2 regions of the Shewanella sp. 10N.286.52.C2 genome follow, and region 2 is predicted to be linked to the other one. Evidence: predicted binding sites of a transcription regulator. Region 2 holds the regulator's gene; the other holds the start of a gene.

Region 1 (3,852 bases), on a different contig from region 2:
ACCTTGTGTTGAGGCTCTTGCTCAAGTTTAGGTAACTCGTTGATTTGAATCGTTGGTGTTATTGCCCAAGCCGAAAAACCGACAAATAAAGTGGCAATCGACGCAGCCAAAGTGAGTTTTCGCATCAACAAGTTACTCCTTAAATGATCACGATAATAAAATATGCTCTGCACGAACTTTTACGATTAATCCAGTATCAAGCTGTACATGGATATCTTCTTTCTTGATGTCAGTGATAACACCAGGTACAGGGTTTTGCCCTAACTTGACACTAACACGTTGTTTTTGCTTAAGCTCGTCAAATTTAGCAGCAACATAATTAATTTTAGGTGCTGCAGGTTTTGCAGGCTTAGCTGGGCGGTCTTTTTTAACCGGTGCTTTAGCTGCAGGTTTTCTTGCTGGCTTTTTAGGGGCCGCTTTAGCCGCTACAGCTTGACGCTTAGCTTTGGCTTTTTCTTGACCTTCTTTCAACGTTTGTTGAGCGTGGTCAATATGTTCTTGCTCCAATTCGCCACAATCTTGACCGTCAAGATCGATACGTTGAACACCCGCTTTAACGCCTTTCAAGTAGCGCCAGCTGCTTGTATAACGTCTAAGTGCTACACGTAATTGTGTTTTACTTACTTTAGAATCATCAGCCAACCTAGCAGCTAAATCTTGAAACAACCCAATTTTTAATGGCTTAGTTTCACCTTCTGCAATAAAGCATAAAGGAAATGTTTCATATAAATACGCTAAAACTGCGTTGGTGTCGGTCAACTTGTCTGTTGATTCCATTTTTACTTCCACGTTATAAAAGGGACTGAGTCTCAGCTTTCTTTGCGAGTACAGTCGTTTATCTTTCGTTAAACAGATCTTGCTTAACGTTCAAATTAGCACTTCTTATTCGATTGCTAAAGCAATTGAAACATGCTTTAACAAATTAACTCACTTAGCTGTAATTTTACAGTAAATAAATTTTATCCATAGCAATGCGCGCTGTTCGGTATTATAAAGCTCATGGCAGCGATTGCGACCCGCAATTTGCTATATTTGGTCGCTAATTAAGCAAATAGGCAAGATTCAAAGCTTTTTACTAGCATTTCTAAGCCTTTTCTATCGTCTGTATCAAAACGATTCAATGATGGGCTATCAATATCTAATACCGCAACTACGTCATTGCCTTGGCGAACAGGGACTACAATTTCAGAATTACTGGCAGCATCACAGGCAATATGTCCTGCAAATTGATGCACATCTGCCACTAATTGTGTTTCATCATTTGCCGCTGCTGTGCCGCATACACCTTTACCGATCACAATACGTGTACAAGCAACTTTTCCTTGAAACGGACCAAGAACGAGTTGTTCTTCACGCTTAATATAGAAGCCAACCCAATTTATATCATCTAAGTTGTCATTTAATAACGCTGAAAAGTTTGCCATTCCTGCAATAAGGTCGTCTTCACCGGTCATTAATGCCAGTACTTGGCGGTTTAATGTGTCATAAAACTCAGCTTTCATTTTCCATCCTAAGTGAGGTTTTTATTATTCTGCAGCCGCTTTTTTAGTGGCTTTTTTGTTTGCTGTTTTGGGTGTAGCCGCTTTAGGCTTTACGATCCCTTTTAATAAATTTGCAAGTTCATCCTTGTTAGATGCAAGATAAAAAGCAAGTTTTTCGACACTATTTTCCTCTATTTCCAGCTCAGCGCCAGAAATAAAAGGCACTAAGTTATCCGCAATGTCGAGCATTTTGTCGTAGGCGTCAGCTTCTTTCTTAGATGTAAACGTCATCTTCTCAACCCCTTCTCTTACCACGACAAACTTTGTTATTACAGCCATGATTAACCTCTTACTGTTTTTATATACAGTGCATAGAGTGTCATAGAACTAACTTCTGATGCAAGTATTCTGATTATTCTGGTATTATTAGGTTTTATTGTAACTTGATAAATAATATTTCCACTGTGTTTTTAATCAAAACAAAGCGTTTTTTATTATTTTATTGCTCATTAATATTTCACTACATGGACGGTTTTCCTTTATCTATGCCGAAAAGTCTTGACCCGAACACCATTATATTATGCCGCTCCTGTGACTTAGCCGTTCAAAAGCGCGCCTTACCGTCTAATGTTCGCGCGTTATGCCCTCGCTGTCATACGGCACTTTATGACGTTCCTTACTGCTCAATCAATGGCATGCTTGCCTTGTGTATCGCGGCATTATTATTTTATATTCCGGCTAACTTTTTACCCATCATAGAAATCAACTTTTTAGGCAGTGTGCGAACAACAACAGTTTTTGAAACGGCTGTGACGGTGTGGCTGCAAGGTTATTGGATAGTTGGCATCGCTGTGATGGCGGCAGCGGTCATTGCCCCGGGATTATTAATTTTATCGATTTTATTACAAGTCACCATAGTTAAACTTAAATTGCACTCCTGTTTTTGGCAAAAGACATATCGCGCACTGCTTAAAAACCATGCGACCTTATCGCAACTTACTATGCTTGAAATTTACGTCATTTCATTTTTAGTAGCTGCGTTTAACTTGTCTGACTTCTCAGATATTTATTTAGGCATGGGCACCTTCTGTTTTTGTATGCTGTTTTTAGTTATCTTATTTTTACAACGGGAATATAATTTAGAACATATGTGGGGAATGGCTTATGAGCGCTAACACTCCTGCGCGGCAAGGAATACAAATCGGTTTTTGTTTATGCACTGTTTGTCAAAAAATCAATAACATCAGTCGTGACCGTTGTAGTCGCTGTGATTCTAAAATCCAAACACGTAATCATGCCAGTTTACAGCAAAGTTGGGCGTTATTGATTACCGCAGCCATTTTGCTGATCCCAGCTAATATCTACCCAATCACTGTGCTCACCAATCAGGGCAAAGTCACCTATGACACCATATTTACTGGTATTGTGCATTTGGTTCACTCTGACATGATCCCTATTGCCATTATTGTCTTTACTGCCAGTATATTGGTGCCTTGGCTAAAAATTATAGGCTTAGCGATTTACTTAATCGCTATTAGCTTTAATCTGCCAGTTTCTAAAAAGAAACTCATGATAGGCTTTCATATTATTGAATGGATTGGCAGATGGTCGATGCTGGATTTATTTGTTATTGCGTTAACTGTCGCCGTCGTTAATATGGGGCAATTACTTGATGCTAAACCCGCACCTGCAGCAACCGCATTTGCGTTAGTCATTTTACTGACTCAGTTAGCAGCAAAGGTATTAGATACTCGTTTACTTTGGGATCGCTTGGAAAAAAACAATGACACAAATTGAATCACCAAAAGTTGTTAAAAAGAAATTATTCTCGCCGATTTGGTTATTACCGATTGTTGCCTTGGCCCTTGGCGCTTGGCTTGGTGTAAAAAGCATCAAAGAATCAGGTATCGAGATTATTGTGCACTTCCCTAATGCCGTTGGTATCGATATCGGTAAAACCTTAGTCAAATACCAAGGTTTGACCGTTGGTAAGGTGACAGATATCAGTATCGACAATGAATTGTCTGGCGTTAATGTCAAAATTATTATGGATTATCGCTCTGAACCATTTCTCAATAAAAATTCCAAGTTCTGGTTGGTCACGCCTAAAGCCAGTATCACTGGTATTGAAGGTTTAGATACCTTGTTTTCAGGCAATTATATTGCCGTTCAACCCGGTGATGGCAGCTCAGCATCTGAATTTGTCGCCTTAAAAGATGCGCCAACTATGCTTCCTGATACTAATGGGGTGCTTATTACGCTGACCACCTCAAAATTAGGCTCACTGGATATCGGCTCAATGGTGTTTTACCGTCAAATACCTGTAGGGAAAGTTGTAAACTATCGCTTAATTGACAGCGATACCATTAAT
Region 2 (7,555 bases):
TTTAACTCGTTTGCTCAAGCTTCAGTAATTATGCTGAGTTTACCCTTTGCCTTAGTAGGCAGTGCCTGGTTTTTATATTTGCTGAACTTCAACTTTTCGGTTGCGGTATCTGTGGGGATGATTGCCCTTGCGGGTGTCGCCGCTGAATTTGGCGTGGTGATGCAGGTGTATCTCAACAACAGTATAAAAGACCGAAAACATCATGACACTCTCAATAGCAAAGATGATTTACGCCAAGCATTGATTGAAGGTGCTGTAATGCGGATTCGCCCCAAAGCGATGACAGTTGCGACCATATTTTTTGGCTTACTGCCGATAATGTGGGGCACAGGAACCGGTAACGAAGTGATGCAGAAAATTGCCGCACCTATGGTTGGTGGCATGGTCACTGCGCCGCTGCTATCGCTGTTTGTTATTCCAGCCATTTATTTACTAATCTATGGTCGTAAACTCAGTAACTAGGTTTACAAAGTCACTCATAAACTCTAAAAAAGGCGCTTAAGGCGCCTTTTTATCTATAAAGCCACAAGCTGAATATAAGCTTGTTAGCTTGGTTCACTGAGTACGCCTTGCTTTTCTCGTGCCAGTTGCATCATCCTTAAAAGACCCCAAACCATAATACAACCTCCGACTCCAACCATAGCAAACAGCAGTATTGGCTTCGCCAGCATCGGATAAGCCGCTGTATCAAAACCTGCAAACAAGCCATATAAACCCGCCGCCATTAATAACGTGCCAGGAAAATCAATGACTGCCACCATGGTCATTTTCTTTTGAATTACCGCGAGTTTTTCGTCCTTTGTGAGTGTCATAAGTCTTCCTTGATTAGATTTACAGTTTAACTTTCAAGCAATTATTCTACTTCAGACGCTACCTCGGTCAATGCAATAATTGAAAAAGTGCCGCCTTGGGGATCATCAATCACCGCAAAACGACCCACATCCGGAATATCCGTAGGCGGGACACAAATTCGCCCGCCTAGAGCTTCGGCATCTTGAGCCATAGCATCACAATCTTGCACACTAAAATACAGCATCCAATGGGGCGGGGTATCACCCCACTCGGACGTCATTTGCATCATACCGCCAATGGCTTGCTTATCCACCAGCCATTGCACGTAATCAGCTATGCCCATTGAAGACATATCAAGGCTGTTAGTCTCAAAGCCAAGCGCTTGGGTATAAAAATCGGTTGATGTGGCCAGATCGCGGCACATATATTCAACCCAGCACAAAGTATTGGGCTCAAATGAGCGCTTAATGCCGATATGGTTAATGGCCTGCCAGATTGAAAATCGTGCGCCATCAGGATCTTGGCACACAGCTATAATCCCTGAATCACCAACAGAGTGAGGGCCTGCAATAATTTGTCCACCCGCAAGCCTAATGGCTTTAATTGTCGCCTCAACATCATCAACGGCAAAATAAAGCTGCCAATGGGTTGGCAAACTCTCCATCTCTTTGGGCATTTGATACATAGCCGCAATGTCATCACCCGCTAACTGCAACATAGTGTAATGACCCTCAGGCATGGGCATATCATCAGCCTGCCACTGAAATAGGCTTTGGTAGAATGCTTTCGCGGCATACCAATCATGACTGGCAAGTTCGACCCAACAAGGTTGCCCTTGTTTATAGTGTGACACCTTCATACACCTCACCCTGCTGTTGATAATGACTTATAAGAATAAAGGTTTAAGCTGAACCTAAATGACAACACTCTTTAAGTTAAGACACTTTTAAAGCTAAAGTCGAGTTGGCAATAATGGTTGGTTATTCGTATAAAAAATGACATTTAAATAATAAATACAACTTAAAATCATAGCCTTATATAGACAACAATATCAGCAAGCCATGGCTAGTCACTATCGGTCACAAGTCGTAAATTACACACACCTTTAGTCAAAATGCTAACAGTCACATCCTTACTTGCTAGAAAACGCCCATAAAAAAGCCCTTTTCAAAGGGCTTTTTGGAGGTCATTTCGGTGTTTAAACACCACTTTATCTAGCTAAAGTATTATTTATAAACTGGCAGTAACTCAGCCATCGCCAACAAATGACATGCGCCGGTGATGACACCGAATGCAATAATCACCACAATCAATGGCGTACCACCTGGGACTCTAAAGCTCTTCTCATCAGGGAACATTTTGCGCGATTTGTATGCCATCATGGCTGGCACTATCGCCGCCCAAATGGTCGCCGCTAATGCCGCAAAGCCAATGGCAATCAAGAAACCATTAGGGAATAACAAACCTAATACTGTCGGCGGAATAAAGGTGATCGCAGCTGTTTTAATGCGGCCATTATTGCTTTCTTCAAAGCCAAATAAGTCAGCTAGATAATCAAACAAGCCTAAGGTCACCCCTAAGAATGATGACGCCACAGCAAGATTAGCAAACAAGGTCAACATGGTATTAAGCCATTTACTCGCCATCACATCTGACAGAGCGCCCACTAACACACCCATATTGCCGCCCTGGGCAATAATGTCGCTGAACTGACTACGGGGAATGTTGCCCATGGTTGCCACTAACCAGCAGCTATAAATCACTAAGGCGATAAACGTACCAATAAAGATGGCTTTTAAAATCACTTTAGGTTGTTTGCCGTAATACTTAACTAGGCTTGGCACATTGCCGTGGTAACCAAAACTGGCCAGCCCAAAAGGTAGCGCCGCTAAAATATAAGGCGAGAAACTCGCCTCACCATCTGGCATTAATAATTTTGCGCTATCAATATCAATCAGCAGATTTCCGATGGCGAGAAAAAAGGTAATTAACATCCCGCCAATCATAATGGTGGTAATGCGATCAACCGCTTTGGTACTGATGATCACCACTGCAGCAAGTACGACGGCAAACACTAACCCTGCGATCGGTTGAGGTAAGTTAATCCCCATCCCCGCAAGGGTGTGATTAACAATCGAGCCACCACCACTGATGTAAGCATAGGTCAGGATGTACAACACAAAAGCAATAGATAACCCGTTAATAATCCGCCAAAACTGGCCTAAGGTTACCTTAGTTAAGGTGTCAAAACTGTCACCGGGTTTAAAATGCAAATTGGTTTCAAGTAGCATCAGACCTGACACCAGCATACAAAACCAAATACCAATTAACATGACTAATGAATAGCCAAACCACATGCCTGCACTGACCACAGGCAAAGAAAACATACCAGCACCGACTGTGGTACCGGCGATGATCATAGCACCGCCCAATAAGGATTTATTTTGCGGTTGAGATTGTGTCGAACTCATAAAATTAGTTATTACCCATGTTCCATTGTGACACTATCAACAATGGTTTTTCGAACAGATAAACGCAGCATACCATTGGCATGATCACGTATTCGGATGACTTCAAATTGATTATCGTTAGCGGATAAATACCCTAATTCTTTTAATTTCACACTCAAATTATTGTAGAGCTTTTTATCATAAAACTCAGGCGCAGTAATTCCATGTAAAGCACCTAAACGCTGAGCCAATAAATGGCTGGCGCTTTCTAAATCAGAACGCTCAATTTCTGGTTTGTAAGCCAGTAAATTAAAGATAATCGCGTAACGCTGTAGGGTCTCACTGACCGTGGCGGACAATAACATTAACTGAGTGACATTACTTTGATTGACTTCAAAGTGATCGCTACCGGAAATTAGCTTTTGTTCAACAAACAAATCAAGCACTTGATCCACATAGGCACTTAAATCTTCAATGCCCATAAACAGCTCAGCTTTCAATAATGGGTAAAAATCATTAACAATTTGCTGGATTTTTTCTCGGCTAAATTCTTCATATTGCACCAAGCAACTGGCGATTAATGAAGGCACTGCCATTAGATGAATTATGTTATTGCGATAATAGCTCATCGCAATCACTGAGCTATCTTCAATTGCGATAATTTCGCCGATGGCATCTGTGGTTGAGGTAAATTTATTCAGCGACAAACATTGCTCAACTAGGTCATGAGCTGAGCCCTCAGCCACCGACGCATACTCAGTATAAGGAACATCCTTTAAGATTTTCAGGTAGAGGTCTAGCTGGGTTTCAAGCTCACTGCGCTGCAGGGCGTTTTGCTCTGAAGCCAGCAGCGCCATACTTGCTAATGTCACCGAACTCGCTGCGGCGGCGCCATTGATGTTAGTCATCACTTTATTGGCCAATACATTTACTGCTGGCGTTAACCATGATGGCTTTTGATCCGGATCTTGAGCAATTTCTTCACGCCAATTTGGCGATTGTTGATTTAAAAATTGCTGCACATTGATTGGCTCGCCAAAGTTAACGTAACCTTGGCCAAAGTTGCCTAATTTACGCAGCGCACCAAAGACCTGCCACACTGATTCTTTTTGCTTTTTCTTACCGCTTAACTCTTTATGATAGGTGGACACTTCCATCACATGATCATAACCAAGATAAACTGGCACTAAGGTTACTGGGCGTTCAATGCCCCGCAGTACACAGTTAACTGTCATCGCTAACATGCCGGTCTTAGGCGCTAATAAACGACCGGTACGAGAACGACCACCTTCGGTGAAGTATTCAACCGAATAGCCTTTAGCAAATAACTGATCTAAATACTCACGAAACACTGCGGTATAAAGTTTATTACCGTTAAAGCTACGACGAATAAAGAAAGCACCACCACGGCGGAACATAGGGCCTGCTGGCCAAAAGTTTAAATTAATACCGGCGGCAATATGCGGCGGCACCATGCCTTGGTAATACAAAATATACGACAGCAGTAGGTAATCCATGTGGCTACGATGGCAAGGCACATAGACAATTTCATGACCATCATGATGCAGCTTACGCACTTTTTCAGCGCTTTTAATGCTAATACCGCTGTATAACTTATTCCACAACCAAGTAAGAAAGCGCTCAGCAATACGCACTAAGCTGTCTGAGTAATCCGCTGCAATTTCATCTAAATACTGAATCGCTTTTTCGCGGGCTTTGTCTTCAGGAATTTTTTTATTAAGCGCTTCTTCTTTTATCGCTTGAGCAATGGCATCAGACTTTAATAATGAGTTGAACATTGCCTGACGATTTGGCAGTTGTGGGCCTGTCATCACTTTACGTTGGCGTCTAAAGTGCACTCGCGCCACACGGATAAGTTTATGCGCAATACTGACATCAGTGCCGTGTTCATCAGCCATATAACGTAGCGACATAGCATTTGAGAATTGAATAAAGCTATGGCGACCTAAGAACAAAATCATCAACCATTTACGTAACCAGGTCGGGTTTTCACGCTCAAATACGGCTGCGGTCATGGTGTCATCTTCTTTACCAGGGATACGTCCCCAATACAGACTCACTGGCACCAATTGAATATCAAGTTGATCATTTTTTTTATGTAAGGCTAATAAGCTGGTGAAGTTATCAACAAATTTTTCGCCACTTAAACGCTTGCCAAATAGAGGCTTACGACCTTCAATACACACAATTCTAGGGGTATTTAAGCCATCAACGTCTAGTCGCTCATAAGGGCTCGGTAAGCCATATTTGGCGGTCACTTCATTTAATGCCGCAATATCACTGAGTGATTCTGTCTTCATCACATAGACCACTGGTTTATCTGGGTCTAAGTTCAGATCGGCAAAGGGATCTTCAGGCACAACAACCGTGTGCACCATCAGTTTTTGAATCCAACGTAATGATTTTGCTATGATTGAGTCAGGTTTTAACATGAGTGTTCGCATATTCAACATCAATTAATTGGCCATAGAATACCAGATAATGGTTCAGTTTCACTAACAAGGGTCTATACAGAGAATATTTGTTCAGTAAAAATAGCCATATCCGAATAACAACCAACCTATTTTCAATCAACACTACTGTATAAATATACTGTTTAAACAAACGATGTGAGAAATAGCCAATTTCATCGGTTTAAAAAGCTGACTTACCTTCATTAACTAAATAATTAAATTACAGATACTTAACCGTGCCCCCATATATAGCCAACAAGAATTAGATGATAATAGTTAAATTAATTTGGTTAATACTTGCGCGACCACCGATACTGTATATAATGACAGTCACTGTATAAAAAAACAGGAATCAATATGAGACCTTTAACGCCACGCCAAGCTGAAATATTAGAGCTAATTAAATGTAATATCGCCGAAACAGGTATGCCGCCAACTCGTGCAGAAATTGCAACTCGATTAGGCTTCAAAAGCGCCAATGCCGCTGAAGAACACTTAAAAGCACTGGCAAAAAAAGGCTGTATTGAAATTATTCCTGGTACCTCTCGCGGGATCCGCATGGTGCAGGTGGAGGAGGAAGTTGAAGCAGGCTTACCACTTATCGGCCAAGTTGCTGCAGGTGAACCTATCCTTGCTCAAGAGCATGTTGAACAGTATTTCCAAGTTGACCCAGAAATGTTTAAGCCCAATGCTAATTTCTTACTACGCGTTCGAGGCGACAGTATGAAAGACATTGGTATTTTAGAGGGCGACTTATTAGCAGTGCATAAAATGCAAACTGCCACCAATGGTCAAGTTGTAGTGGCACGTCTTGAAGACGATGTAACCGTGAAAAGATTTGAAAAGAAAGGCAATATTATTTATTTACATGCTGAAAATGCAGAATATGAGCCGATTAAAGTTGATTTAAGTTGCCAAAACCTAACGATTGAAGGGCTTGCTGTTGGCGTTATTCGTAATGGAGGTTGGTTATGAACACATTAATAGGCAATGCACCGCGTCACCCTGGATTATGGGTAGATATGGCATCTGATCCCTTACCCACTAAACAAGGGATTGAAACCAAGCGCACCCAAAACCAAGGCTTAACTGAATTGACTCAATTATGCAGTCAGTTAGCCATTTTAAGTCAGCAAGGCCGTTGGATTGTACTGATTAATCCGCCGCATATCGGTTATAAGCAAATTCTTGCTAATGCCAATGTTCGTATGGACAGAGTATTGTTAGTTCACACCAAAGATGAAGTCGAAACCCTGTGGGCGATGGAAAAAGCGCTCACTAACGGTACTTCAAGTGCAGTAATTACTTGGACACCACCATTAGATGCCCGCGACAATCGCCGCATTCAATTGGTTGCCAAAAATGCCTTAGCCCAAGGGATTATCATTGAAGATGTAAATACTCACTTACCTGAAGGCGACCCATTAACGCAAACTTTAGCAGTACCGACTCGGGTAAACCTTACCTCGTTTCACTAGTAAAATATGACTAAAAAAGCCCTTCACTACGCTGAGGGGCTTTTTTTTGCACTTTTTTCAGCAAATTAGATGATAAAGTGATCTTGATCAATATTTAATCTCCAAGTAATGTAGTTAACAAGGTAGTAACAATTTATCGTACTGCCGAGAATAAATGTCAAAAAGATACAAACGCTATTAAAAGATTGAGCTGGTACCGTGCGGTATAGAAAGCCTTGAATGTAAAGCGTCAAATATAATTGATAAGTTCAGTATTAGGTACAAGTGTGGCACCGTAACGTAATAACATAATTGAGTTTTCAAGCTCAAAGCCACCGTGTACTTTGAAATGATCAAACTTTTTCGGGTATGAAAAGTTTGC

Evidence for each region. Region 2 encodes LexA, which represses DNA repair genes until DNA is damaged. Its sites were predicted from a motif close to TACTGTATNNNNATACAGTA; they were not measured.
Region 1: the regulator LexA is predicted to act here: its motif matches at 1,832-1,851, upstream of BCU94_RS19210 (YebG family protein).

What each region holds. Positions count from the first base shown of each region.
Region 1 covers NZ_MCTV01000079.1:57,912-61,763, reverse strand. The annotation lists gene prc (carboxy terminal-processing peptidase) at 1-125, opposite strand, end outside; gene proQ (RNA chaperone ProQ) at 148-777, opposite strand; gene BCU94_RS19215 (GAF domain-containing protein) at 1,044-1,502, opposite strand; gene BCU94_RS19210 (YebG family protein) at 1,527-1,820, opposite strand; gene BCU94_RS19205 (paraquat-inducible protein A) at 2,027-2,656, shown strand; gene BCU94_RS19200 (paraquat-inducible protein A) at 2,646-3,278, shown strand; gene BCU94_RS19195 (MlaD family protein) at 3,265-3,852, shown strand, end outside.
Region 2 covers NZ_MCTV01000088.1:9,337-16,891, reverse strand. The annotation lists gene BCU94_RS19460 (CusA/CzcA family heavy metal efflux RND transporter) at 1-462, shown strand, start outside; gene BCU94_RS19455 (hypothetical protein) at 546-812, opposite strand; gene BCU94_RS19450 (VOC family protein) at 854-1,651, opposite strand; gene mtr (tryptophan permease) at 2,019-3,263, opposite strand; gene plsB (glycerol-3-phosphate 1-O-acyltransferase PlsB) at 3,275-5,695, opposite strand; gene lexA (transcriptional repressor LexA) at 6,074-6,691, shown strand; gene BCU94_RS19430 (SulA-like leucine-rich domain-containing protein) at 6,688-7,194, shown strand.